DNA from 4 places in the Geodermatophilus sp. FMUSA9-8 genome. Region 1 is predicted to be linked to each of the others. Evidence: riboswitches for the same ligand, from Rfam matches in the RefSeq annotation. Region 1 holds a riboswitch; each other region holds the start of a gene.
The links. A riboswitch is a leader RNA that binds a small molecule or an ion and turns the genes downstream of it on or off. The one in region 1 is predicted to bind cyclic di-AMP.
Positions count from the first base shown of each region.

Region 2: another riboswitch for cyclic di-AMP. It lies ahead of WA616_RS16575 (M23 family metallopeptidase); the one in region 1 lies ahead of WA616_RS11275 (C40 family peptidase).
Region 3: another riboswitch for cyclic di-AMP. It lies ahead of WA616_RS14330 (C40 family peptidase); the one in region 1 lies ahead of WA616_RS11275 (C40 family peptidase).
Region 4: another riboswitch for cyclic di-AMP. It lies ahead of WA616_RS02415 (hypothetical protein); the one in region 1 lies ahead of WA616_RS11275 (C40 family peptidase).

Region 1 is NZ_JBAGKE010000004.1:314,372-319,829, forward strand. It holds gene WA616_RS11265 (glycosyltransferase family 4 protein) at 1-120, opposite strand, end outside; gene WA616_RS11270 (M48 family metallopeptidase) at 117-1,433, opposite strand; gene WA616_RS11275 (C40 family peptidase) at 1,616-2,806, opposite strand; cyclic di-AMP (ydaO/yuaA leader) riboswitch at 2,823-3,000, opposite strand; gene WA616_RS11280 (hypothetical protein) at 3,160-3,468, opposite strand; gene WA616_RS11285 (NlpC/P60 family protein) at 3,580-5,307, opposite strand.
Region 2 is NZ_JBAGKE010000008.1:17,421-22,878, reverse strand. It holds gene WA616_RS16580 (M23 family metallopeptidase) at 1-485, shown strand, start outside; gene WA616_RS16575 (M23 family metallopeptidase) at 592-1,836, opposite strand; cyclic di-AMP (ydaO/yuaA leader) riboswitch at 1,848-1,990, opposite strand; gene ccsB (c-type cytochrome biogenesis protein CcsB) at 2,314-3,303, opposite strand; gene lnt (apolipoprotein N-acyltransferase) at 3,303-4,871, opposite strand; gene WA616_RS16560 (DsbA family protein) at 5,376-5,458, shown strand, end outside.
Region 3 is NZ_JBAGKE010000006.1:178,895-184,352, forward strand. It holds gene WA616_RS14315 (penicillin-binding protein) at 1-349, shown strand, start outside; partial or broken gene WA616_RS14320 (YhjD/YihY/BrkB family envelope integrity protein) at 367-1,185, opposite strand; gene WA616_RS14325 (hypothetical protein) at 1,234-1,455, opposite strand; cyclic di-AMP (ydaO/yuaA leader) riboswitch at 1,644-1,780, shown strand; gene WA616_RS14330 (C40 family peptidase) at 1,788-2,912, shown strand; gene WA616_RS14335 (hypothetical protein) at 2,950-3,501, opposite strand; gene WA616_RS14340 (DUF3817 domain-containing protein) at 3,610-3,927, shown strand; gene WA616_RS14345 (serine hydrolase domain-containing protein) at 3,943-5,286, shown strand; gene WA616_RS14350 (hypothetical protein) at 5,342-5,458, opposite strand, start outside.
Region 4 is NZ_JBAGKE010000001.1:492,084-497,541, forward strand. It holds gene WA616_RS02400 (xylulokinase) at 1-658, opposite strand, end outside; gene xylA (xylose isomerase) at 658-1,845, opposite strand; gene WA616_RS02410 (ROK family transcriptional regulator) at 1,948-3,150, shown strand; gene WA616_RS02415 (hypothetical protein) at 3,169-4,179, opposite strand; cyclic di-AMP (ydaO/yuaA leader) riboswitch at 4,431-4,572, opposite strand; gene WA616_RS02420 (DNA-directed RNA polymerase subunit alpha C-terminal domain-containing protein) at 4,749-5,351, opposite strand; gene WA616_RS02425 (serine/threonine-protein kinase) at 5,377-5,458, opposite strand, start outside.

The sequences.
Region 1 (5,458 bases):
GCGCGAGGCGAGCACCACCAGCGACCCCGGCGGGCGGCGCTCGAGCAGCGCGGCGACGAAGGTCTGGATGCCGCCCTGCCGCGGCGGGAAGTCGTTGGTGACGACGAGCGTGCGGCTCACCGGCCGCCCGGTCCGAGCCAGTCCTCCGCCATCGCCACCCGCTGGGCCGTCGTCGGGTGCGAGCCGAAGAACCACTGCCAGGCCGCGGGCGGGCTGGGGTCGGAGAGGTTGGTCTCCCCCAGCCGCTGCTGCATCGCCACGAACGCCGCGGCGTCGCCGGTGAGGTCGAGGGCGTGCAGGTCGGCGCGGGCCTCCACGTGCCGCGAGACGAGGTTCTGCACCGGGGTGGCCGCCAGCGTGCCGACGGCGCTGAGCAGCAGCACCAGCGGCACGACCCGCGGGTCGCCGGCCGACCCCGCGCCCGCCCGCCGGAGCAGGGGCGGCCACGACAGCAGCCAGCCGAGCAGCGCCACCGCTCCCGCCGCGCCGAGGGCGCCCATCAGCGTGCCGGTGAGGACGTCGTCGGTGGCCACGTGTCCGAGCTCGTGGGCCACGATCGACTCGATCTCGTCGTCGGGCACGTCGGCGAGCAGCGTGTCGTAGAGGACGACGCGGCGCGTGGAGCCGAACCCGGACACGTACGCGTTGAGCGACGTCGTCCGGCGGGAGGCGTCGGCCACGAGGACGTCCTCGACCGGCGTGCCGCTCTCCTCGGCGAGCTCCAGGACGTGGGTGCGCAGCTGCCCGGCCGGGAGCGACGCGAAGCTGTTGAACGCCGGCTCGATCACCACCGGGTAGAGGAAGGAGCCGGTGACCACGAGCGCGGCGGCGCCCGCCGACGCCCACGCCCACCAGGTGCGCGGCGCCCGCCGGGCCAGGGCCACGAGGGCGAGCAGCCCGAGCGCGGTGAGGCCGGCGTCGATGGCGGTGTTCACGGCCACGTCGCGCAGCCACAGCCCCCACGACCGGGTGGACAGGCCGTAGCGGTGCCGGACCACCTCGCCGTACGCGCTGATCGGCAGCGTGGCCAGCCGCCCGGCGAGCAGCAGGACCACCGTGGCGGCCAGGACGGTCAGCGGCCACCGGCGGCCGTCGGCCCGGCCGAGCGCGCCGACCAGCCGGCTGCCGAGGCGGGTCAGGCCGAACAGGGCGGAGACGGCCAGGCCGAGCAGGAGGTTGGCCAGCGAGGCGGGACGCAGGTCGCCGGCCAGTGCCTCGGCGCGGCGCACCACCTCGGCGGGCAGCCCGGCGTCGTCGCTGACCGGTGCGGCCCCGCCGGGCGGGGGAGGCAGCACGGTCCACGGCGTCCGGACGGCCACCACGACGACGAACGCCGCCCCGAGCACCGCGGCGACGACGAGGGCGGCGCGGCGGGCGGTCCAGGTGCGGGCCGGCGCGGGGCCGGTGCGGTCCTCCTGGCGGGCCCTGCTCACGCCGCCGCCCAGCCCACCCGGCCGATCCTAGGCGGGCGCCGGGACGGACGGCCCGTGCCCCGGACGCGGCGAGGGCCGGGGACCCGTGCTGGGTCCCCGGCCCTCACCGGTGAGGTGCTGGAACGGCCCCCTCCCGGGTCCCGCGCCGAGCTCGCGAGGCGTGGGGAGGAAGGGGTCCTTCGTCAGGCGATGCGGCGCATCGCGGTGATGCCGCCCATCGAGTCCACGGACACGACCTTCACCGGCACACCGGAGGTGGAGGCGTGCACCATCTGGCCGTTGCCGATGTACATCGAGACGTGGCTGACCGGGCTGTAGTAGAAGATCAGGTCGCCCGGCTGCAGCTGCGACCGCGTGACCGCGGTGCCCATCTGCGACTGCATGCGGCTCGAGTGCGGGAGGCTGATCCCGGCCGCCGCGTAGGCGTACTGGGTCAGGCCCGAGCAGTCGAAGGCGTTCGGCCCGCCGGCGCCCCACACGTAGGGGTCGCCGACCTGCGCCAGCGCGGTCTGCACGGCGGCCTGCGCGGCGCCGCTGCCGCCACCGGCCGCCGCCACCGGGGCGGGCTGGGCCGCCGCGGCCTGACCGGCGGCCTGCGCGACCGGGGCGCTCTCGCCGGTGCTGCCGCCGGCCGCCGCGGGGGCCGCGGCCTCCTCGGCCTCGCCGGCCTGCTGGGCGGCCAGGGCGGCCGCCTGCTGGGCGGCGGTCAGCGCGGCGAACTGCGCCTGGTAGTCGGCGATGTCCTCCTCGAGCCGCGCCTCCTGGGCGCTGAGGTCGTCGAGGGTGCGCTGCGCGTCGGCCTCGGCGGCGTCGGCGTCGGACTGCGCCTGCTGGGCGGCCGCGGCAGCCTCACCGACCTCGGCGAGCACGTCGGTGGTGTGCCCGGCGATCTGGTCGAGGGTGGCCAGCGAGTTGACGAAGTCGTCGGCGGAGTCGCTGGTCATCAGCAGCTCGAGGCCGGCGAAGGTGTCGTTGCCGCCGGTCCACGCGGTGCGGGCGACCTCGCGGATCTGCCCGTCGAGGGCCTGCAGCTGGGCCTGCGCGTCGGCGAGCGCCTGGTCGGCGGCCGCGGCGGCGGCCTGCTGCTGCAGGACGGTCTCGCGGGCCTCGTTCACCTGCTCGGAGACGGCCTCCAGGCGGCGGCCGGCGTCGGCGGCGAGCTCGGCGGCCTGCTCCGGCGTGGTGGCCCGCTCCGGGTCGGCCACGGCGGTGCCGGGCAGGAGCGTCACGGTCAGCGCGGCGGTGGTGCCGACCAGCGCGACGCGGCCGAGGAGACGGCGGCGGGAGGGGCGGTGCGCCCCCGCGACACGGGCGGTGCTGCGGGACGCGGACTGTTCACGGGCATGCCCCAGGGAGGGGCGGGGGGTCGCCACGGGCGGCGGCTCTCCGTTCTTCCTCAGCTACCGCCTACCGAGTTAGCTGACGGGTTCGGGCTGGGAAGACGTGCCCTATCTCTGGACCCCGGCGGACCGGTGCCCGTGAGAACTCACCCCAGTGCTGCGGTGGGTCCCCGGCTCACCTGGCGCACACCCGGGGGCGGCGTCCGGTGACTCGGCGGTGACCGGCCGAGGTCACCTCGCAGTGGGTGACGACCACCCGGCCGGACGCGGCCACAGTACGGACGTGATGCAGATGTGACAAACGCGGACCCCGGGAACTGTGAGAACACACACGGTGAGCAGTCGCGCCACTCCGGTGCGCGCCTGCCCGGGCCGTCACCTGCGTCTCAGCCGGTGCGGCGGCGCCCACCCGGACGGGCCTCCCCCGCCGGCCGGTGACGCAGCGGAGGCACCAGGCCGCCGTCGGCCAGGGCGCGCACGGCGCGGCGCTCCACGTCGTCGAGGTCGACCACCACGCCCGCGAGGGGCGCGGCGGCGTCGTCCGTGGCGCGGGCGGTGGCGGCCGGGACCGGCGGCACCGGCAGCAGCACGGGCTCGGTGCCCAGCTCCGCCGGCGGCGCGCCGAGCAGCACGGTGACGACGCAGTCGGCGCAGCCGGTGCCGCGCACGGTGCACGAGTCGCAGTCGATGAGCATGGCGGTGTCCCTCCGGTGCCCCGCCGCGCGCCCGGGAGACCGGGCGGCGGACGGGACGGGTCTCCCTGTCGGTTGGCCGGCACGCTAGGGACGGCCACCGACAGTCCCGGCTCAGCTGCCCGCGTACTCCCAGTGCCAGGGCTCCTCGCGGCCGTTGCCCGGGTCGGCCCACGTGGGGTGCAGCCAGCCGAAGCGGCCGGCGTTGGCGACCATCCACGCGTACTGCGGGGTGCCGAAGGTGTCGATGCCACCGCACAGGTCCACGGCCAGGCCCCAGCCGTGGTTGCTGGTGCCGGGCACCGCCGCGAGCGCCGGCTTCTCCCCGTAGAGCCGCACCTGCGAGGCGTAGGTGCGGTAGGAGTCGGTGATGCAGACCGGCCCGCCGAACGCCGTCGCGTAGGCGGCGCTCATCGCCCGCCAGGCCGCCGCGGCGTCGCAGCGCAGCGCGTGCGACCCGACGCCGATCGGGCACAGCGCGCTGGGCGGGATCAGGCCGTTGGGGTAACCGCCCCACGAGCGCCCCTCGACGGAGCTCGGCGGGTAGACCGTGTTGCCGCACTCCACGCGCAGCGCGCCGCCGGTCGGGCCCGGCGGGGCCACCTCCGCGCGCCGGCCGAGGCTCGGCCGGCCGACGTGCAGCACCTGGTCGGCCGGCAGCCGGCGGACGACGACCGCGCCGGCCCGCCCGTCGGCGGCCAGCATCGTCTGCCCGTCGAGGGCGATGCCCACGTGCCCGAGTCCCGACTCCGGCGTGCCGAGGAACACCAGGTCGCCCGGCAGCACGTCGGCGAGGTCGACCGGGGTCGTCACCGCGAACAGCCCCGCCTGGTCGCCGGGCAGGTCGATCCCGGCGTCGCGGTAGACCGTCGACACCAGCGACCCGCAGTCCCAGGAGTCGGGCCCCGCCGTCCCGGGCGCGTACGGCCGGCCGAGGGCGTCCATCGCGGCGGTGACGGCGGCCAGCGTCTCGGCCGGGAGCACCAGCAGCGACGTGGGCTCCCGGGGGGACTGCGCCGCCCCGCGCTGGGCGCCGCCGGCCGCGGCGCCGACCGGCAGCAGCCCGCCGGGCAGCCCGGCCGCGGGGTCGAGCAGCACCGACGCCGGCGGGGCCGCGACCCCGGCCGCCGCGAGCTGGTCGAGGTACGCACGCCAGTTGGCGGCCGTCTGGCGGTTGACGTCGGCCTGCTGGCGCTGCAGGTCCGACAGCTGCCGGTCGACGTCGCCGAGGGCCACGTCGAGCTCGTCGGTGACCGCCTCCGCGCTCGCCTGCAGCTCGGCCACCTGGCCGGACAGCCGGTCGGCCCGCTGCTGCGCCTCGGCCAGCGCGGCCTCGGCCGCCGTCCGGTCGGTCACCGCCGCCCGGCGCTGCTGCTCGGCGGCGGTCACGGTGGCGGCGGTGTGGTCGTCGACGGCCTCGAGGTAGCCGAGGGCGGCGACGACGTCGCCCGGGTCGGCACCGCTGAGCAGGACCGACAGCGGCGTCAGCGCACCGCCGTCCCGGTAGGCCGCCGAGGCGTAGCGGGCGACGACGGCCTGGTACCGCGCCAGCTCGCCCTCCGCGGCGGTGACGTCGGCACGGGCGGTGTCGGCGTCGGCCTGCGCGGCGGCCAGCGCCTGCTGCGCCGCGGTCACCTCGGCCTGCCGCTGCCGCAGGTCGGCCTGCACCTCGGCGGCGCGCTGCTGCAGCCGGTCCAGTGCCGCGCTGTCGAGGGTGCCGCTGGTGCCGCCGGGCTGGTCGCTGGGCGCCGCGGCGGCGGGGCCGGCGAGCGCGACCGCCAGGACCGCGGCGAGGGCGGCGACGCCGAGCGACGTCGCGCCGCGCCGGGACCGCGCACGCATCGGACCACCCTCACTGGACCGGACCCCCCTGGCCCGCCGGGCGATCGTCGTCCGGGCCGCGTCCGTGCCGCAACCGGTGCGGGCGCGCCTCCCCCGCCCGGGCGAGGACACGCCGGGCGCCGCGTCGGGGAGCCCGTCAGGACCCCCTCCC
Region 2 (5,458 bases), on a different contig from region 1:
GCGGCCGCGGCGGCAGCAGCTCGGGATCGCCCTCCGGCGGAGGCTCAGGCCCGCCTTCCGGTGGCGGCGCGGCGGGGTCGTCCGGCTACGTCAAGCCGACGTCGGGCCGGGTCACCAGCTGCTTCGGTCCCCGCTGGGGGACGTTCACCTACGGCGTGGACATCGCCGCCCCCATCGGCACACCGATCTATGCGGCCACCTCGGGCGTGGTCCGGCGCGCCGGCTCGGCGACCGGCTTCGGGCTGGCCGTCTACATCCTCGGCGACGACGGCGCCATCACCGTCTACGGCCACATCAACCGGTACTTCGTCGAGGCCGGCGAGCGCGTGGTCGCCGGTCAGCAGATCGCCGAGGTCGGCAACCGCGGCCAGTCCACCGGCCCGCACCTGCACTTCGAGGTGCACCCGAACGGTGCCATGTACAGCGGAGCCGTTGACCCGGTGCCGTGGCTGCGCGCCCGGGGCGTCGAGATCAGCGGCTGCTGACCACCGGCCCGCCCGCGGACCCGGCAGGCCGCAGCTGCGCCGGCCGCCGGCGTCCTGCGGTCACCACGGGCCCCGCTCCGCAGGGCCGGGACCCGCGCGTCGTGGGTCAGCAGCCGAGGTCGACACCGCGAGCGGCCAGCCAGGGCGCCGGGTCGACGCGGTTGGCGTAGAGGCCGCCGGTGTGCGTCTCGATGTGCAGGTGCGGGCCGGTCGACTGGCCCTTGTTGCCCACCTCGGCGATCTGCTGGCCCGCGGTCACCGTCTGGCCGGCGGCCACGAAGTACTGGTTGATGTGGCCGTACACGGTGATGGTGCCGTCGGGGTGCTGGAGGTAGACGGCCAGGCCGAACCCGTTGGCCGGGCCGGCCTGCAGCACCACGCCCCCCTCGGGCGCGCGGATCGGCGTGCCGATGGGCGCGGCGATGTCGATGCCGTTGTGGTTGGTGCCCCACCGACTGCCGTAGCAGGAGGTCACCTGGCCGTCCACCAGCGCGCCGGAACCGGCGCGGGTCAGCGCCAGGTCGGTGCGCTGCTGCTCCTCCCAGGCAGCCGCGGGATCGGCGGCGCCGCGGGCGGCCAGCAGCTGCGTCTCCGCATCGCGCAGCCGCTGCTCGAGGACGGCCTTCTGCGCCGCGGCCGCGTCGTAGGACTGCTGGGACGCCGCGAGCTGCGCCTGCGCACCCGCGTCGGCCGCGGCCGCCGCCCGCGCCGCGGCATCCCGCTCGGCGACCGCCTCCCGGGCTGCGCGGTCGGCCCGCTCCTGGCGCTGCCGGACGTCCTCGAACGCCTCCAGCCGTGCGGCGCGGTCCTCACCGAGGAGGTCCATCGTCGCTGCGCGCTGCAGCACCTCCTCGGGACCCGCCGCGTCGAGGAGCACGGTCGCCCCGCCGAGGGGATCGGCGCCCATGAAGGCCTCCCGCCCGAGCGCGGCGACGTCGTCGCGCGCCGCGTCGACGGCGGCACGAGCGGCCTCCAGCTCGGCGGCCGCGGCCGCCGCCGCGGACTGCGCGGCGGTCAGCTCGGCCGCGGCGGCGCGGGAGGCGTCCGCGGCGGCCTCGGCCTCGACGGTCGCCCGCTGCAGCTGCTCCTCGGCCGCGGCCAGCTCCCGGTCGATGCGCTCGACCTCGGCGGCGAGGTCGCCGGAGACCGGCTGCCCCTCCCCGGCCAGGGATGGCGCGGCACCCGCCGCGGGGGCGGCTCCGCCGGCCAGGAGGGCCGCGACGAGCCCGGCGGGGACGAGGAACCGGCGCAGCCGCCGACCCGGGCGCCGCCGCGGCCGGACCGGCCGCGAGCCGGTGGTGGATCGAGGGACGGGGCACGTGCGAAGGGCGCGGTCGTACAGGGTCGCCAAGACGGCGGCTCTCCGTTCTTCCTGACCGCCTACCGGGTTAGCTGACGGGTTCGGGCTGGAAGTCGCCCTACCTGGCACGCAGCAGCGCACGCAGGACTCACCCCGAGGGTTCGGTGGGTTCCCGGTCCATCCGGCCGGTCGGCGCGGACGGTTCGGCGGGATCCGCCCGAGGTCCTCGGATCGAGGAGCACGGCTCGGCCGGACCGCAGGGAACTGTAGTACGAAGCAGCTTAGTTGTCACGGTCGGATAACGCCTCGCCCCACCTGGGCGCGTCGCGTCGACCCGTCGACCGAGCCGGGGTCGGCCCCCGGCGCGGACGAGACCGGCCCGCGCCGCCCCTCGTCACACCCGGGACGCCCCCGGCATCGGGCGGTCGGCCGCGGTGACGCGGGGCCTCGGCAGGACGCCGCAGCGCCCCCGCCGGTCCTGGCGGCGCGCGTGGCGGCGCGGTCCGCCCGTCCGGGGAGACGGCTCCCTCAGGAGACCCCGCCGTAGGAGTGCAGACCGGTGGAGACCAGGTTCACGAACAGCAGGTTGAACACCAGGCTCGCGAACGCCACCAGGTTGATCCAGGCCGCCGGCCGGCCGCGCCAGCCCGCGGTGGTGCGGGCGTGGAGGTAGGCGGCGTAGAGCGCCCAGGAGATGAACGCCCACGTCTCCTTGGGATCCCATCCCCAGAACCGTCCCCAGGCGCTCTCCGCCCAGATCGCGCCGGCGATGACGGCGAAGGTCCAGATCGGGAACCCGAAGACGGCCGTGCGGTGCGCCACCCGGTCCAGCGCCTCGACCGACGGCAGCCGGCTCCACGCTCCTCCGGAACGCTCCGCCCCACCCGCGGCGAGCCGCTCACGCCGCACGGCGACGAGGTACAGCGCGCTGGCCACGGCACTGACGATGAAGATGCCGAACGAGAGGATGGCTGCCGAGACGTGCACGGCCAGCCAGTCCGAGCGCAGGGCGGCGATCAGCGGCCCGGACTCGGCGTAGAGGTAGAGCCCGATGAGCACCAGGCCCAGCACCACCGGGCCCAGCACGAACAGACCGAGGCCCCGCAGCACGGGCACGCGCACCGCGAAGACGAGGAAGGCGAGCACGCCGGCCAGCACGGCGGCCGTGCCGAACTCGTACATGTTCCCCCAGGGGACCCGGCCGGTCGCCAGGCTGCGGGCGAGGAGGACACCGGCCTGGGCGAGTGCACCGGCAGCGGTCAGCACCATGCCCACCAGTCCCCAGCGACGGCGTGGCGGCCCGGCCTCGGCAGCGCCTTCCACGATGGCGGCGTCCCCGGTGACGGCGTCCCCGGGGAGCGGCGCGGTGCCCGCGCCGCTCCCCACTGCGACGGGCCGCGGCGCCGGGCGCCGGCCGAACGCGAGGTCCGCGGCGAACGCGACCACCGCGACGGCGTAGATCGCCACCGTGACGCTGAAGAGGGTGTCGGACAGCGCCGACAGCTGGTCGGGGGTCATCAACGGCCTTCCACGTGAGGACGGGGGTCGGTGCGGCGACGGGGCCGCCGGACGGGGCCAGCGGACAGGGCCCGGCGCCGGTCGACGACAGTCCCCAGGACGGCCGCGATCCCGACGCCGGTCAGGACCCACTCCGGGACGGCACCGAGCCGGGTGGCCACGGTGAGGTCCCGGCGCTGGGCGATCGGTTCGACGAAGACGCGCGGCGTGAACAGCTCGGACCTCTCGACCACGGTGCCGTCGGGGGCCACCACGGCGGAGATCCCGCTGGTCGCGGCGACGAGGACGGTGCGGCCGTGCTCGACGGCGCGCAGCCGGCTCATGGCCAGCTGCTGCTCGCTCTCGGCCGTGAAGCCGAACGTCGCGTTGTTGGTCTGCACCACGAGCACGGACGCACCGCCGTCGACGACGTCGGAGACGAGCCCGTCGTAGGCGACCTCGAAGCAGATGACGTCGCCGATCCGCACACCGCCGATGTCGAGGACACCGGGCTGGTCACCGGCGAGGAAGTCGCGGCGCAGCAGGTCCACCTGGTCGCTGAAGAACCGGAAGAACGACCGCAGCGGCATGTACTCCCCGAACGGCACCGGATGCCGCTTGGCGTACCGGGCGCCGGGTCCGCTCTGCGGGTCCCACACGATGCCCGCGTTGGTCAGGTTCTCCCCCGGCCCGTCGAGGACGGCGCCGACCAGGATGGGAGCGGCGATCGCCCGCGCGGCGGTGTCGATGGCCGCGGCGGCATCCGCGTTCTGGTACGGGTCGATGTCGGAGGAGTTCTCCGGCCAGATCACCAGGTCCGGCTGGGGACTCGCGCCCGCGGCCACCCGCGCGGCCAACGCGAGCGTCTGCTGCACGTGGTTGTCGAGCACCGCCCGGCGCCGCTCGTTGAACCCGAGGCCTGCCGCGGGGACGTCCCCCTGGATGACCGCGAACGTGGCCGGCCGCCCACCTGTCGTCAGGCTGTCCCCGGGCAGGGGCAGCCAGAGGGCGACCCCGACGGCGGGCACGAGCAGCGCCGCTGCGACGGGCGGGGCACAGGCCCGCAGCCCTGCCCCCCGGTTCCGGACCTTCCCGAGCACCGCCCGGGCGAGCCCGGCGGCGAGGAGCGTGCCGGTGAGGGCGACGGCGAACGACACCGACGCGGCTCCGCCGTAGGCGGCCAGCGAGGCGAACGGGCCGTCGGCCTGGCTGAACGCGATGCGACCCCACGGGAAGCCGCCGAAGGGCACCCGGGAGCGAGCAGCCTCCATCGCGACCCAGAGCGCCGCGGACCACAGTGGCCACCAGCGCAGGCTGCTGGTCAGGGCCGTCGCCGCGCCGAGGGCCGCGAAGAACCCCGCCTGCAGGACCGACAGCGCCAGCCACGGGAAGTCCCCGACGAAGGTGCCGGTCCACTTCAGCAGCGGGACCATGAACGCCAGGCCCAGGAGCAGTCCCAGCACCGCTCCCCGACCTGCGCTGCGGCCACGGACGACGATCCCGAGTGCCAGGGGGCCGCCGACGGCCAGGCCCCACACGCCGTAGGGCGGGAAGGCCAGCCACAGACCCAGCCCGCCGGCGACGCTCACCAGGACGGCGACCGGCCAGGGTCCTCCCGCCGCGGTGGAGGACCCGTCTGCGCGGTACGGCGCGGACGAGGGGGGCGGCCCCGCGGTGGCGGGACGGTGCGCTGCGGTGACCATCAGGCGTGCAGCGGACGGCGGCCCGGGCCGGCGGTCGCCCTGCCCAGGGGGCGCGGACGAGCAGCGACCCCGACCCCGCTGATGTCCACGGCCACGCTCCCCGTCACCCGCGGCCGTCGCCGACCACCCACTCCTACGGTCAATCGTAGAGGCCGCGGATCCACCCTCCGGAACCGACCGGCCACCGAGCGAGCCGTGCCGGCGCGGGGCCGCGACACTCCGGTCGCACGGCTCGCACCTGCGCGCGGTCGGACGCGTTCCCGCGACCGTCTTGTAGCCTTCTCCTAAGCCGTGTCGTAGCCACCGGTGGCCCCTGCGCCGGAGGGCGGTGTGACCCGCCGCCTTGGCGTCCGCCGGCCGCCGGCCGGCCGACCCACCAGGGAGAAGCGCGTGAGCACCAACCTCAAGATCTCGGCCGCCCTCGTGGCGACGTTCGTCGTGGGCATCGCCGTGCTGCTCGGCGTGAACAGCGG
Region 3 (5,458 bases), on a different contig from region 1:
TGTCGACAGCGACGAGGCGCCGGGGACGCTGCTCGGCACGAGCCCGCCGCGCGGTGGCCGCGCGGTGCCCGGCCAGGTCGTGTCGATCCGGGTGAGCAACGGCAGCGACTACGTGGAGCCGGCCCCCGAGCCCGAGCCGCCGCCCGCGGAACCGGCGCCGGCGCCCGGGCCCGGTGCGCCCGATCCCGGGCCGGCGCCCGCTCCCGAGGCGCCACCGGCCGAGCCGGCGCCCGGCCCGCCGCCCGCCGAGCCGGAGCCCGCGCCCGGCCCGCCGGCGCCCGGTGCACCCGCTCCCGAGGGGGGCTGGCCCGGAGGCGGCGGCAGCTGGCCCGGCCAGCCCGCGGGCTGACCGAGCCGCTCGTCGAGCGCCTGGGTGAGCAGCCAGCCGCTCAGCAGCACCAGGTGCAGCAGGAACAGCCACAGGCCGATGGCGACCACCGCGCCGACCGCGTCGAGGCCGCCGAACGGCGCGCCGAGGTCCAGCGGCAGCGACAGGAACAGCACGAAGCCCTGCAGGAACCCCGACAGGCAGGCCGCGGTGAACAGCGCGCCGCTGACCAGCGCGCCCCAGCGGTGCCGCCCGCCGGCCACCACGCCGAAGCCCCACAGCAGCGGCACGGTGAGCACGAACAGCACCGTGTAGTAGCCGACGAAGAACCGGCCGAGGGCCGGCCCGACGCCGTCCTCCCGGGCCAGGTCCGCCATGACCCGCGCGGCGAGCAGCAGCGGGTAGAGCAGCAGCGGGGTGACGACGACCAGGGGCAGCGCCGACAGCCGTCCCCGCCAGGCGGTGAGGTTCTCCTGCCGCCGGCTGAACCGCATGAGCGCCCGCCGCAGGCCCTCCCCGTACAGCGACAGCGGGAGCAGCGCCAGGACGAAGCCGAGCAGGTCCACCCGGACGCCGGCCGCGACCAGGCGCTCCACCGCCTCCGGCGCGCCCAGCGGGGTGGGCAGCAGCTCGGCCAGCCGCGCGCTGAGCGCCCGGACCTCGTCCCGCGAGGTCACCAGCGCGGTCAGCCGCACCGCCACGAGCAGCAGCGGCACCACCGCGATGCCGGCGTAGAACGTCAGCCCGGCGCCGATCAGCGCGAGGTCGCGGCCCAGCAGCCGTCGGCGGGCGCCGCCGAGCAGCCCCCGGGACTCGGCGCGCAGCCGGGCCGCCGTCCACGTCCGTCCGGGGCTCACCGGGTCACGCCACCAGCCGCCGCGTCCGCACGCCCCTCGGGGAGGCGGTCAGTCGTCGGAGCTGTCGTCGGTGGTGGGCGCGTCGTTGCCCGGGTTGACCCCGGTCTCCTGGCAGCTCGCGTCGTTCTCGTTGCTGGCGTTCTCCCCGCTGGAGTCGCAGTTCGTCGGCCCGCGGGTGAAGTCGGTGTTGTCGCCGCAGGCCGTCAGCGAGCCGAGGAGGGCCAGCACGACGAGCGGGCGGGCGAGGCGCATCCGCGTGGAGGAGGACATGAGCAGACTCCTACACGTCCCGGGCCGGTCCCAAACCGGCGGGGTCGGTCCTCCTGCTCCCGCCCGGGCCGCGGTGTGAGCCATGTAATTACAAGAAACCCATTGTCACGCCTCGGTCACGGCCCCTACTCTCAGTACGTCCAACGGGGCGCTCCGTCACCAACCTGGGTGACACCCCGCGGACGCCGTCGAGCCGGTCGCCCCTTCGGGAGGCCGGGCCGGGGACCCAACGCAGTCCTGGGGTGCAGCGCGTGTCCGCACGCGCCGGGCGAGTCCACGCCCGAACCCGTCAGCTAACCCGGTAGGCGGCCTGGGAAGAGGAGAACTGGCGCGTGGCGTCCCTGCGCACGTCTGTCCCCGGCATGCCCGCGACCGGCCGCTTTCGCTGCCGCCGCGCCGCCCTCGCCCTCACCGGGGCCCTGGGCATCGGGCTGGGCCTGGGCGCCGTCCCCGCGCAGGCCGAGGAGCCCGCCACCGCCGCCGAGGCCGCCCAGCTGGTCGCCGCCCGCGGCCACGAGCTCGAGGTCGTCACCGAGCAGTTCAACGAGGCGCGCGAGGCCCTGAGCGCCCAGCAGGCCGCCGCCGAGGCCGCCGCCGCGACCCTCGCCCAGGCGCAGGCCGCCGTCGACGCCGCCCGCCAGCAGGTCGTCGGCATCGCCCGGTCGGCCTACACCGGCGACACCATGGGCCCGCTCCAGGCCCTCATGACCAGCGACGACGCCGACGAGTTCGTCAACCGCGTCACCCTGCTCCAGGGCGTCGCCGGCTACCAGGGCGAGCTGCTCGGCCAGGCCGCGGCCGCCACCGAGGCCGCCACCGCCGCGCAGACCGCCGCCGCCGAGCACGCCGCCGAGGCGCAGCGCCAGTACGACGCCGTCGCCGCCCAGCAGGCCGACCTCGAGGGCCAGATCGCCGAGTACCAGGCCGACTTCGCCCGGCTCACCGCCGAGGAGCGGCGCGCCGCCCTCGAGGCCGCCGCGGCCGCGCACGCCGCCGAGGGCCAGCGCGCCAGCCGCGACGAGGAGCGCGAGGAGCCGGCCGCCCCGTCGTCGGCGTCCTCGTCCTCCGCGGAGTCCGCCCCGGCCGCGGCCGCGGCGCCCGCCAGCGGCGTCGCCGGCACCGTGGTCGCCACCGCGATGGCCCAGCGCGGCAAGCCCTACGTGTGGGCGGCCGGCGGCCCGGGTTCCTTCGACTGCTCCGGCCTGACGCAGTACGCCTTCCGCGCCGCCGGCATCAGCCTCCCGCACTCCAGCCGCATGCAGTCGCAGATGGGCGCCGCGGTCTCCCGCGCGAACCTGCAGCCCGGTGACCTGGTGTTCTTCTACAGCCCGGTGAGCCACGTGGGCATCTACATCGGCAACGGCCAGATGGTGCACGCGCCGACCTCGGGTGACGTCGTCAAGGTCGCGAGCATCGACTCGATGGGCGGCTACGCCGGCGCCCGCCGCATCGGCTGACGAAGGACCCCTCGGGACCCCGGGGCCCCGGTGCCGCTCAGGTGCCGGGGCCCCGCCGCGTCCGGACCACCTGCAGCAGCCCCCACACGAAGGCCGCGGTGTCGCCGGAGGGCAGCCGCACCTCCCAGCGGGTGACCACCTGCGGGTCGGCCTCCTCCGCGCCGGGCAGGCCGCTCACGTCGGCGACCACGTGCTCCCAGACGCGCAGCCGCCCGTCCGCGGCCGGCGGCACCGGGGAGCCCGGCGCGCGCACCAGGTGCTCGTGCAGCACGGCGCCCTCGACGGTGGACACCACCTCCCAGCGCAGGTGCGGCCACAGCGGCAGCGGCCAGTGCCGCACGTCGAGCTCCAGGTCGCCGAACGGGCGCACCTCGACGCGCTCGGCCGGCCCGAGGACGGCGGCCCGCAGCGCCAGCCCGCGCGGCGCCCGCGGCGCGTGGTGCAGCGCCTGCCAGCGGGTGTGCGCCGCGTGCGCCTCCGCCCGGGTGGCCCCGAGCCGGGGGAGGGCGCCGGCGACGAGGTCGGGCCGCAGGTCGGCCATCCGGCGCAGCAGGACCAGGCAGAACTCCCGCCGCGCCAGACCCCGCACGGCGCCGACCCTGCCACCCAGGTCACACCGCCGTCCGGGACACCCGGCCGCCCCGCCGCGTTGGACCCTCCGGACCCCAGCCCGACCCCGACCCCGAGGACCGCACCGATGAACCCCCGCACCGTCGCGCTCGCCTTCCGCGTCGTCGCCGTCGCCGAGGCGCTGTCCTGGGTGGGCCTGCTGGCCGGGATGTACGTGAAGTACGTGCCCGGGACCTCCGAGGTGGGCGTGCAGGTCTTCGGGCCGGTCCACGGCGCGGTGTTCGTCGCCTACGTCCTCGTCACGCTCGTCGCCGCCCGGGTGCTGCGCTGGTCGCGCTGGACGACGCTGCTCGCGCTCGTCGCGTCGATCCCGCCGCTGGCCACCGTGCTGTTCGAGCGCTGGGCGGTGCGCACCGGGCGGCTGGCGGTCCCCGCCCGCGCCTGACCTACGGTTCCGGGCATGCCCGAGCCCGTGCTGCCCGCCACCGCCCGCACCCTGCTCGCCCGCACCGCCCGCGCGCAGCGCGACGGGCGGGCGCCGAGCCTGGTCGCCGGCGTGGTCCGGGACGGCGGCCTGGCCTGGTCCGCCGGCCGCGGCGACGTCGCCGAGCCGCACTCCGACGTCCAGTACCGGCTCGGCTCGATCAGCAAGACCGTCACCGCCGTCGCCGTGATGCGGCTGCGCGACGAGGGCCGGCTCGGCCTCGACGACCCGCTCGAGGACCACGTGCCCGGAACGCCGTTCGGCGACCGGTCGGTGGGGCAACTGCTCTCGCACCTGGCCGGCGCGTCGGCCGAGAGCCCCGGCGGCTGGTGGGAGCGGGTGCCCGGCGGCTCGCTGGAGGAGCTCGGCCTCGACGGCGGCGACGTCGTCCTCGGCGAGGCCCGGCGCTTCCACTACTCCAACCTCGGCTTCGGCCTGCTCGGCGAGCTCGTCGCCCGGGCGCGCGGCCGCTCCTGGGACGACGTCGTCGCCGGGGAGGTGCTCGCCCCGCTCGGCATGACCCGGACGACGCCGCGGCCCTCCGGCCGGGCGGCGCAGGGCTGGGCGGTGCACCCGTGGGCCGACGTCGCCCTCCCCGAGCCCGAGCACCACGCCGGCGTGATGGCCGCCGCCGGGCAGCTGTGGGCCACGCTGGACGACCTCGCCCGCTTCGCCGTCTTCCTGCTGGGCGACACCGGCGACGTGCTGGCGCCCGCGACGCTGGAGGAGATGGCGGTGCCGGCCGGCGTCGACCCGTCGTCGCCGTCCTGGTCGTCCTACGGGCTGGGGCTGCAGGTCCTGCGGGTCGACGGGCGGACGCTGGTCGGGCACGGCGGCTCGATGCCGGGCTTCCTCGCCGGCGTGTTCGTCGACCGCGAGGAGGGCGCCGGCGGGGTCTCGCTGGCCAACACCACCAGCGGGCTGGACTCGGCGCTCGTCCCCGGCCTGCTCGCCGACCTGCGCGCCGCCGAGCCGCGCGTGGTCGACGCCTGGCGCCCGGCGGAGCCGCCGGTGCCGCTGGAGCGGCTCGGCGTCTGGTACTGGGGCCCGGCGCCGCTGGCGCTGCGCGCGGTGGCCGGCGGCCTGCTGCACCTCGGGCCGCTGCCCGGCCGCAGCGGGCGGGCCAGCCGGTTCCGCCGCCGCGACGACGGCACGTGGGTGGGCCTGGACGGCTACTACGCCGGCGAGACGCTGACGATCGCGGCCGACCACCTCGACGTCGGCACGTTCGTCTTCACCCGCACGCCCTACGACCCCGCCGCGCCGGTGCCCGGCGGCGTCGACGACCGCGGCTGGACCCTCCCGGCCTCCGAGGCATAGGAAGCTCTCCCCACGTCCTGCGGCCCAGGACGTGGGGATCGCTTCCAATACCTGTTCAGGGGCGGTCGAAGGCGTCCATCGTCGTCTTGACGACGGCGCCGTAGGCCAGGTGCGGCACGAGGTCGCTGACCCAGTCGGTGGCCGACCAGGTGCGCAGGTCGGTGATGCCGAG
Region 4 (5,458 bases), on a different contig from region 1:
CGGACTCCGCGGGCCCGAGCACCCGCGGCAGCGCCGGGGTGCGGCCGAAGGCGCGCTCCAGCAGGTCGGGGCGGTACTCCCCCGTCGCCGCCGACCAGTAGCCGGTGCCGCTCGCGTCGCCGCGGTCGGTGACCAGGGCGTCGAGGCTCTGCCTGCCACCCGCCGACCCGCCCCACTGCCCCCCGGCCAGCACCCAGGTCAGCCAGTCGTGCGGCAGGCAGACCGCGGCGGTGCGCTCCGCGTTGGCCGGCTCGTGCTCGGCCAGCCAGCGCAGCTTGGTGACGGTGAACGACGCCACCGGCACAAGGCCGACGGCGTCGGCCCACGCCTGCGGGCCGCCGAGCTCACGGGTGAGGTCGGCGGCCGCGCCGGCGGAGCGGGTGTCGTTCCAGAGCAGGGCGTCCCGCACGACCGAGCCGTCCTCGTCGAGGCAGACCATGCCGTGCTGCTGGCCGCCGACGGCGACCGCGGCGACGTCGTCGAGACCGCCGGCCTGCGCCACCGCCTGCTCCAGCGCGGCCGCCCAGGCCGCGGGGGCCACCTCGGTGCCCTCGGGGTGCGGCGCCCGGCCCTCGCGGACGAGGGTGCCGGAGTCGGCGTCCCGGACGACGACCTTGCAGGCCTGGGTCGAGGTGTCGACCCCCGCGACCAGAGGCATCAGCGGGCGCCGAGGAGGTGCTCGACGGCCAGCTGCGACAGGCGGACCTGGCCGCCGCGGCGCGCACCGGCGGCGTCGGCGTCGAAGTCCTCGAACGCCGAGCGGTCGGCGAGCAGCTGCTCGTAGGACTCGCCGTCGCCGAGGGTCGGCTGCGCGAGCTCCGGCACGGCGGCGTCGGCGAGGGCCTCCTGCACCTCCGGGTCGGCGCGGAACGCGGCGGCCCGCTCCTTGAGCAGCAGGTAGGTGCGCATGTTGGCCGCGGCCGACTCCCAGACGCCCGTGAGGTCCTCGGTGCGCAGCGGCTTGTAGTCGAAGTGGCGGGGGCCGTCGTAGGCAGGGCCGCCGTTCGGGCCGCCGTGCTCGAGCAGGTCGACGGTGGCGAAGGCGCTGAGCACGTCGCCGTGGCCGAAGACCAGGTCCTGGTCGTACTTGATGCCGTGCTGGCCGTTGAGGTCGATGTGGAAGAGCTTGCCCTGCCACAGCGCCTGCGCGATGCCGTGCGTGTAGTTCAGGCCGGCCATCTGCTCGTGCCCGACCTCGGGGTTCACACCCACCAGGTCGGCGTGCTGCAGGGTGGTGATGAAGGCGATCGCGTGCCCGATGGTGGGCAGGAAGATGTCGCCGCGGGGCTCGTTGGGCTTGGGCTCCAGGGCGAAGCGCAGGCCGTAGCCGCGGTCCTCGGAGTACTGGGCCAGGGTGTCGATGCCCTCGCGGTAGCGGTCCAGCGCCGCCGACAGGTCCTTGGCCCCGTCGACCTCGGCGCCCTCGCGACCGCCCCACAGGACGTAGGTCTTGGCGCCGAGCTCGGCGGCCAGGTCCATGTTGCGCATGATCTTGCGCAGCGCGAACCGGCGGACGCCGCGGTCGTTGGCGGTGAGGCCGCCCTCCTTGAACACCGGGTGGGTGAACAGGTTGGTGGTGGCCATCGGCACGACGAGGCCGGTGTCGGCCAGCGCCTGCTTGAACCGCTCGATGATCTTCGTGCGCTCGGCGTCGCCGGTGCCGAAGGGGATCAGGTCGTCGTCGTGGAAGGTGACGCCGTAGGCGCCCATCTCGGCCAGCTTCTCGACGCTCTCCACCGGGTCGATCGCCGGGCGGGTGGCCTCGCCGAACGGGTCGCGGGCATTCCAGCCCACGGTCCACAGACCGAAGCTGAACTTGTCCTCGCGGGTGGGCTGGTTCGCCATGGGGTTCCTTCCGCTGGGCACGGGGTGCTCGTCCGGGTGACGTGGGCCACCGCTTTTGTGCTGCCGTAGAACATAAACGACGGACGCCGCTAGCCTCAACCCGTGTCCGACGGCCGTACCCCCAGCGGTGCCCGGCAGTCGACCCTGCGCGCGACCAACCTGGGGCTGGTCCTGCGCGCCGTCTGCGCGGACCCCGGCGAGCTGTCCCGGGCCGGCGTCGCCGCGGCACTCGGCGCCACCCGCGGGACGGCGGCCCGGCTGGTCGACGACCTCGTCGCCGGCGGCCTGCTCGACGAGGTGGAGCGCGGGCCCGCCGCCCGCCGCGGCCGCCCCGCCACCCCGCTGGCGCCCGGCTCGCGGCCGGCGGGCCTGGGCATGCAGGTCGACGCCGGCCTGGTCGCCGTCCGGGTGCTCGACCTGCGCGGCCGGGTGCTCGCGGAGCGGCTGCGCGAGGAGGACCTGCGCGACAGCGACCCGGCCGCCGCGCTGTCGCTGCTGGGCGGGCTGGCCGCCGACGTGCTGGGCGCGCTGCCCGCAGGCACCCGCGTCGTCGGGGCGGGGCTGGCGCTGCCCGGCCTGGTCGACGCCGGCCGCGGGCTGCTGCTGCGCGCGCCGAACCTGCGCTGGTCGCGGGTGTGCCCGGCCGAGCTGCTGGCCGGCGCCCTCCCCGCGGACCTGGTGCCGGCGCTGGGCAACGAGGCCGACCTGGCCGCGCGCAGCGTCGCCGAGGACGCGCCGGGGCGCCCCGGGCCGCACCGCGACTTCGTCTACCTGTCTGGCCAGATCGGCATCGGCGGCGCCGCGGTGCTGGGTGGGCGGGTGATGACCGGCAGCTCGGGCTGGGCCGGCGAGATCGGGCACGTCTGCGTCGACCCCGCCGGACCGGCGTGCCCGTGCGGGTCCACCGGCTGCCTGGAGCGCTACGCCGGCCGGCTGGCGCTGCTCGCCGCGGCCGGGGTGCCCGCCGACGCCGGCCCCGGCGAGCTGCGCACCCGCGCGGAGGCCGGCGACCCGGCCGCGCGGGCGGCGGTCGACGGCGCCGCGTGGGCGCTGGGCGTGGCCCTGGCCGGGGTGGTGAACGTCCTCGACATCCCGACCGTCGTGCTCGGCGGGCACCTCGCCGAGCTCACCGGCCTGCTGCGCCCGCGCCTGGAGGAGCACCTGGCCCGCCGGGTGCTGTCGGCCCGCTGGCGGCGGCCGGTGGTCGACGCCGGCGGTGCGGTGCCGGCCGCGGGGGCCACGGGCGCGGCGCTCCGGGCCCTCGACGCGGTGCTCGAGGACCCGGTGCGCTGGCTGCCGGCCTGAGCGGACCGGCTCCGGGTCTCAGCCCTGGTAGTTGACGTGCACGTGGTCGTAGTGGTTGGCGGTCACGCCGCCGCGGTCCTCCATGCGCGACCACGAGCCGCCCGGCGAGGACAGCATCCGCTGCTCCCAGATGAGGTAGTCGACGCCGAGCTCGGACCAGTGGTCGATGTGGTACTGCACGATCGCGTCGCCGAGGGCGGCGTCGGACAGGACCATGTAGTCCAGCGCCAGGCCCGACGGGTGCCCGCCCGGGTCGGCCGCGCTGGGCCGGGTGCCGCCGAGGGTGATCGAGGCGGCGCCGGGCACGTTGCTCACCACGGCGTCGGCCGCGGCCTGCACCACCGAGCGCACCGGGCCGGAGGTGTTGCTGATCCGGGCCACCCGGGAGGCCGTCGTCCCGGTGGCGGACGACGACGCCGACGACGAGGCGGACGACGAGGACCCGGACGACGACGCGGCGGCGGACTCCTGCTCTGCCTCCGCGGCGGCGGCCGCCTCGGCAGCCGCGGCCTCCGCGGCGGCGGCGGCCTCGGCGGCGACGCGGGCGGCCTCGGCCTCGGCGGCGAGCCGGGCGGCCTCGGCGGCCTGGGCGTCGCGGACGGCCTGGTCGGCGCCGGCCTGCGCCTGCTGGGCGGCGGTCTCGGCGGCCTCGCGGCTGCCGCGGCTCGCGGCGACCTGGCCGAGCTCCGCGATGTCCTGCGGCTGCACCGCCTGCGGCTCGGTGGCGGCGGGACCGGTCGCGGCCGACAGCCCCAGCGCCTGGGCGACGCTCAACGACTCCGACGTGCCGGCCTGCGCCTCGGCGGCCGGGTCGGGCGTGAGCAGCAGGTTGGCGGCCAGCGCGCCGGCCGCGGCGACGCCGAGCAGCAGCCCGGGGCGGCGGACGGCGGAGCGGCGGGCGGCCGGTCGGGCGGGGCGGGCGGCGCGGCGGGCGGTCCGGGCGGCGCCGCGGGGCGCGGCGGGGACGGCGATCTCCGCGGTGGGGGCGGCCGGCTCCGGCGTGCGGATCTCGGCGGTGGGGGCGTCCATGCGGGGCTGTGCTCCAGGGGTGCGGCCTCGCGGCCCGGTGGCGGGCACGGCGGGGCGGATGTGCGGGCGGCTCCGGCGGTCCGCGGGACGCGGTCGGCCGGCGACCGGCGTCCGGGCGGGGCCGGGCGGTCGCGGGACCGGCGTCGGGGACGGCCGGGGCGGTCAGATCCGGGGGCGCACCCCGGTGCGGCGGAGCCGGCGCGGGGGTGGTGCGGTCGTGCTGAGGGCGCGCGCCATCCGGCGGCTCTCCGTTCTCCCGATGGCCGCCTACCGGGTCAGCTGACGGGTTCGGGCGGGAAGCAGCCCTACCTGCGGGCGGACGGTGTCCGGCCCCGCGGGATTCACCCCAGTGGTGCGGTGGGTCCCCGGCTCGCCCCGGAGGGCGACTCGGCGGCGTCCGCCCGGACTCCCCGGACGGGGACGTGACGACCGGTCGGACGGCGCCACGGTAGACGTCGTTATCGCCCCGTGACAATCTCGCGCCGGTCCGGCGTGACGAGCGTCGCGCGCGCCGTCGGCGTGTCGCCGGTTCCCCGTGCGACTGCGCCGTGGGCCCGCGCCGTGCCGGGTCAGCCCAGCAGGCGGCGCAGGAGGTCGGCCTGGGTGCGCACCGACCAGACGGCCAGCCGGGCGGGCAGCGTGACGGCGGACCGGGCCACCCGGACGCCAAAGGCGAGCAGGTCGGCGTACTCGGCCGGGCGGGGCGCCGTCGCCCGGGGGGTCGTCGCGCGCGGGGACGCGGGGGCCGGCTCGGGCTCGTCGTCGCCGGGGTCCGCGTCGTCCTCCGGGGCGCCCGCGGCCCCGGCGTCCTCCCCGGTCGCGAGGAGGGCCTCGGCCGGGGCCTCGACCTGGGCCTCGGGCACCAGCAGGTCGAAGGCGGTGCGCCGGCGGGGGTCGCGCAGCGAGGCGAAGGACGGGATCTCCGGCGAGGCGGGCCCGCCGTCGTCCTCGGAGGGCAGCGGCAGCTGCGCCGGCGGCTCGGGCACGACCCGGCGGATGGCCGTCACCAGTCCCGGCCCGAGGCCCGGGACGGCGGCCAGTTCCCGGCGGGACAGGCCGGCGAGCGCGACGACGTCGGTGATGCCGGCGCGGGTCAGCGCGGTGACCGCGCGGGTGGGCAGGTCCAGCGTCGCGATCGTCCCCGCCGGCGCGCCCGGCGACCTGGTCGGCATGGCGGAGGACCCTAGTCGGCGCCGGTCAGCCGCCCGCACCGGCGTCCGGGCCGGGCGCACCCGCCGACGCCGGACCGGACGAGCCCGCCGACGGGGCGGACGACGAG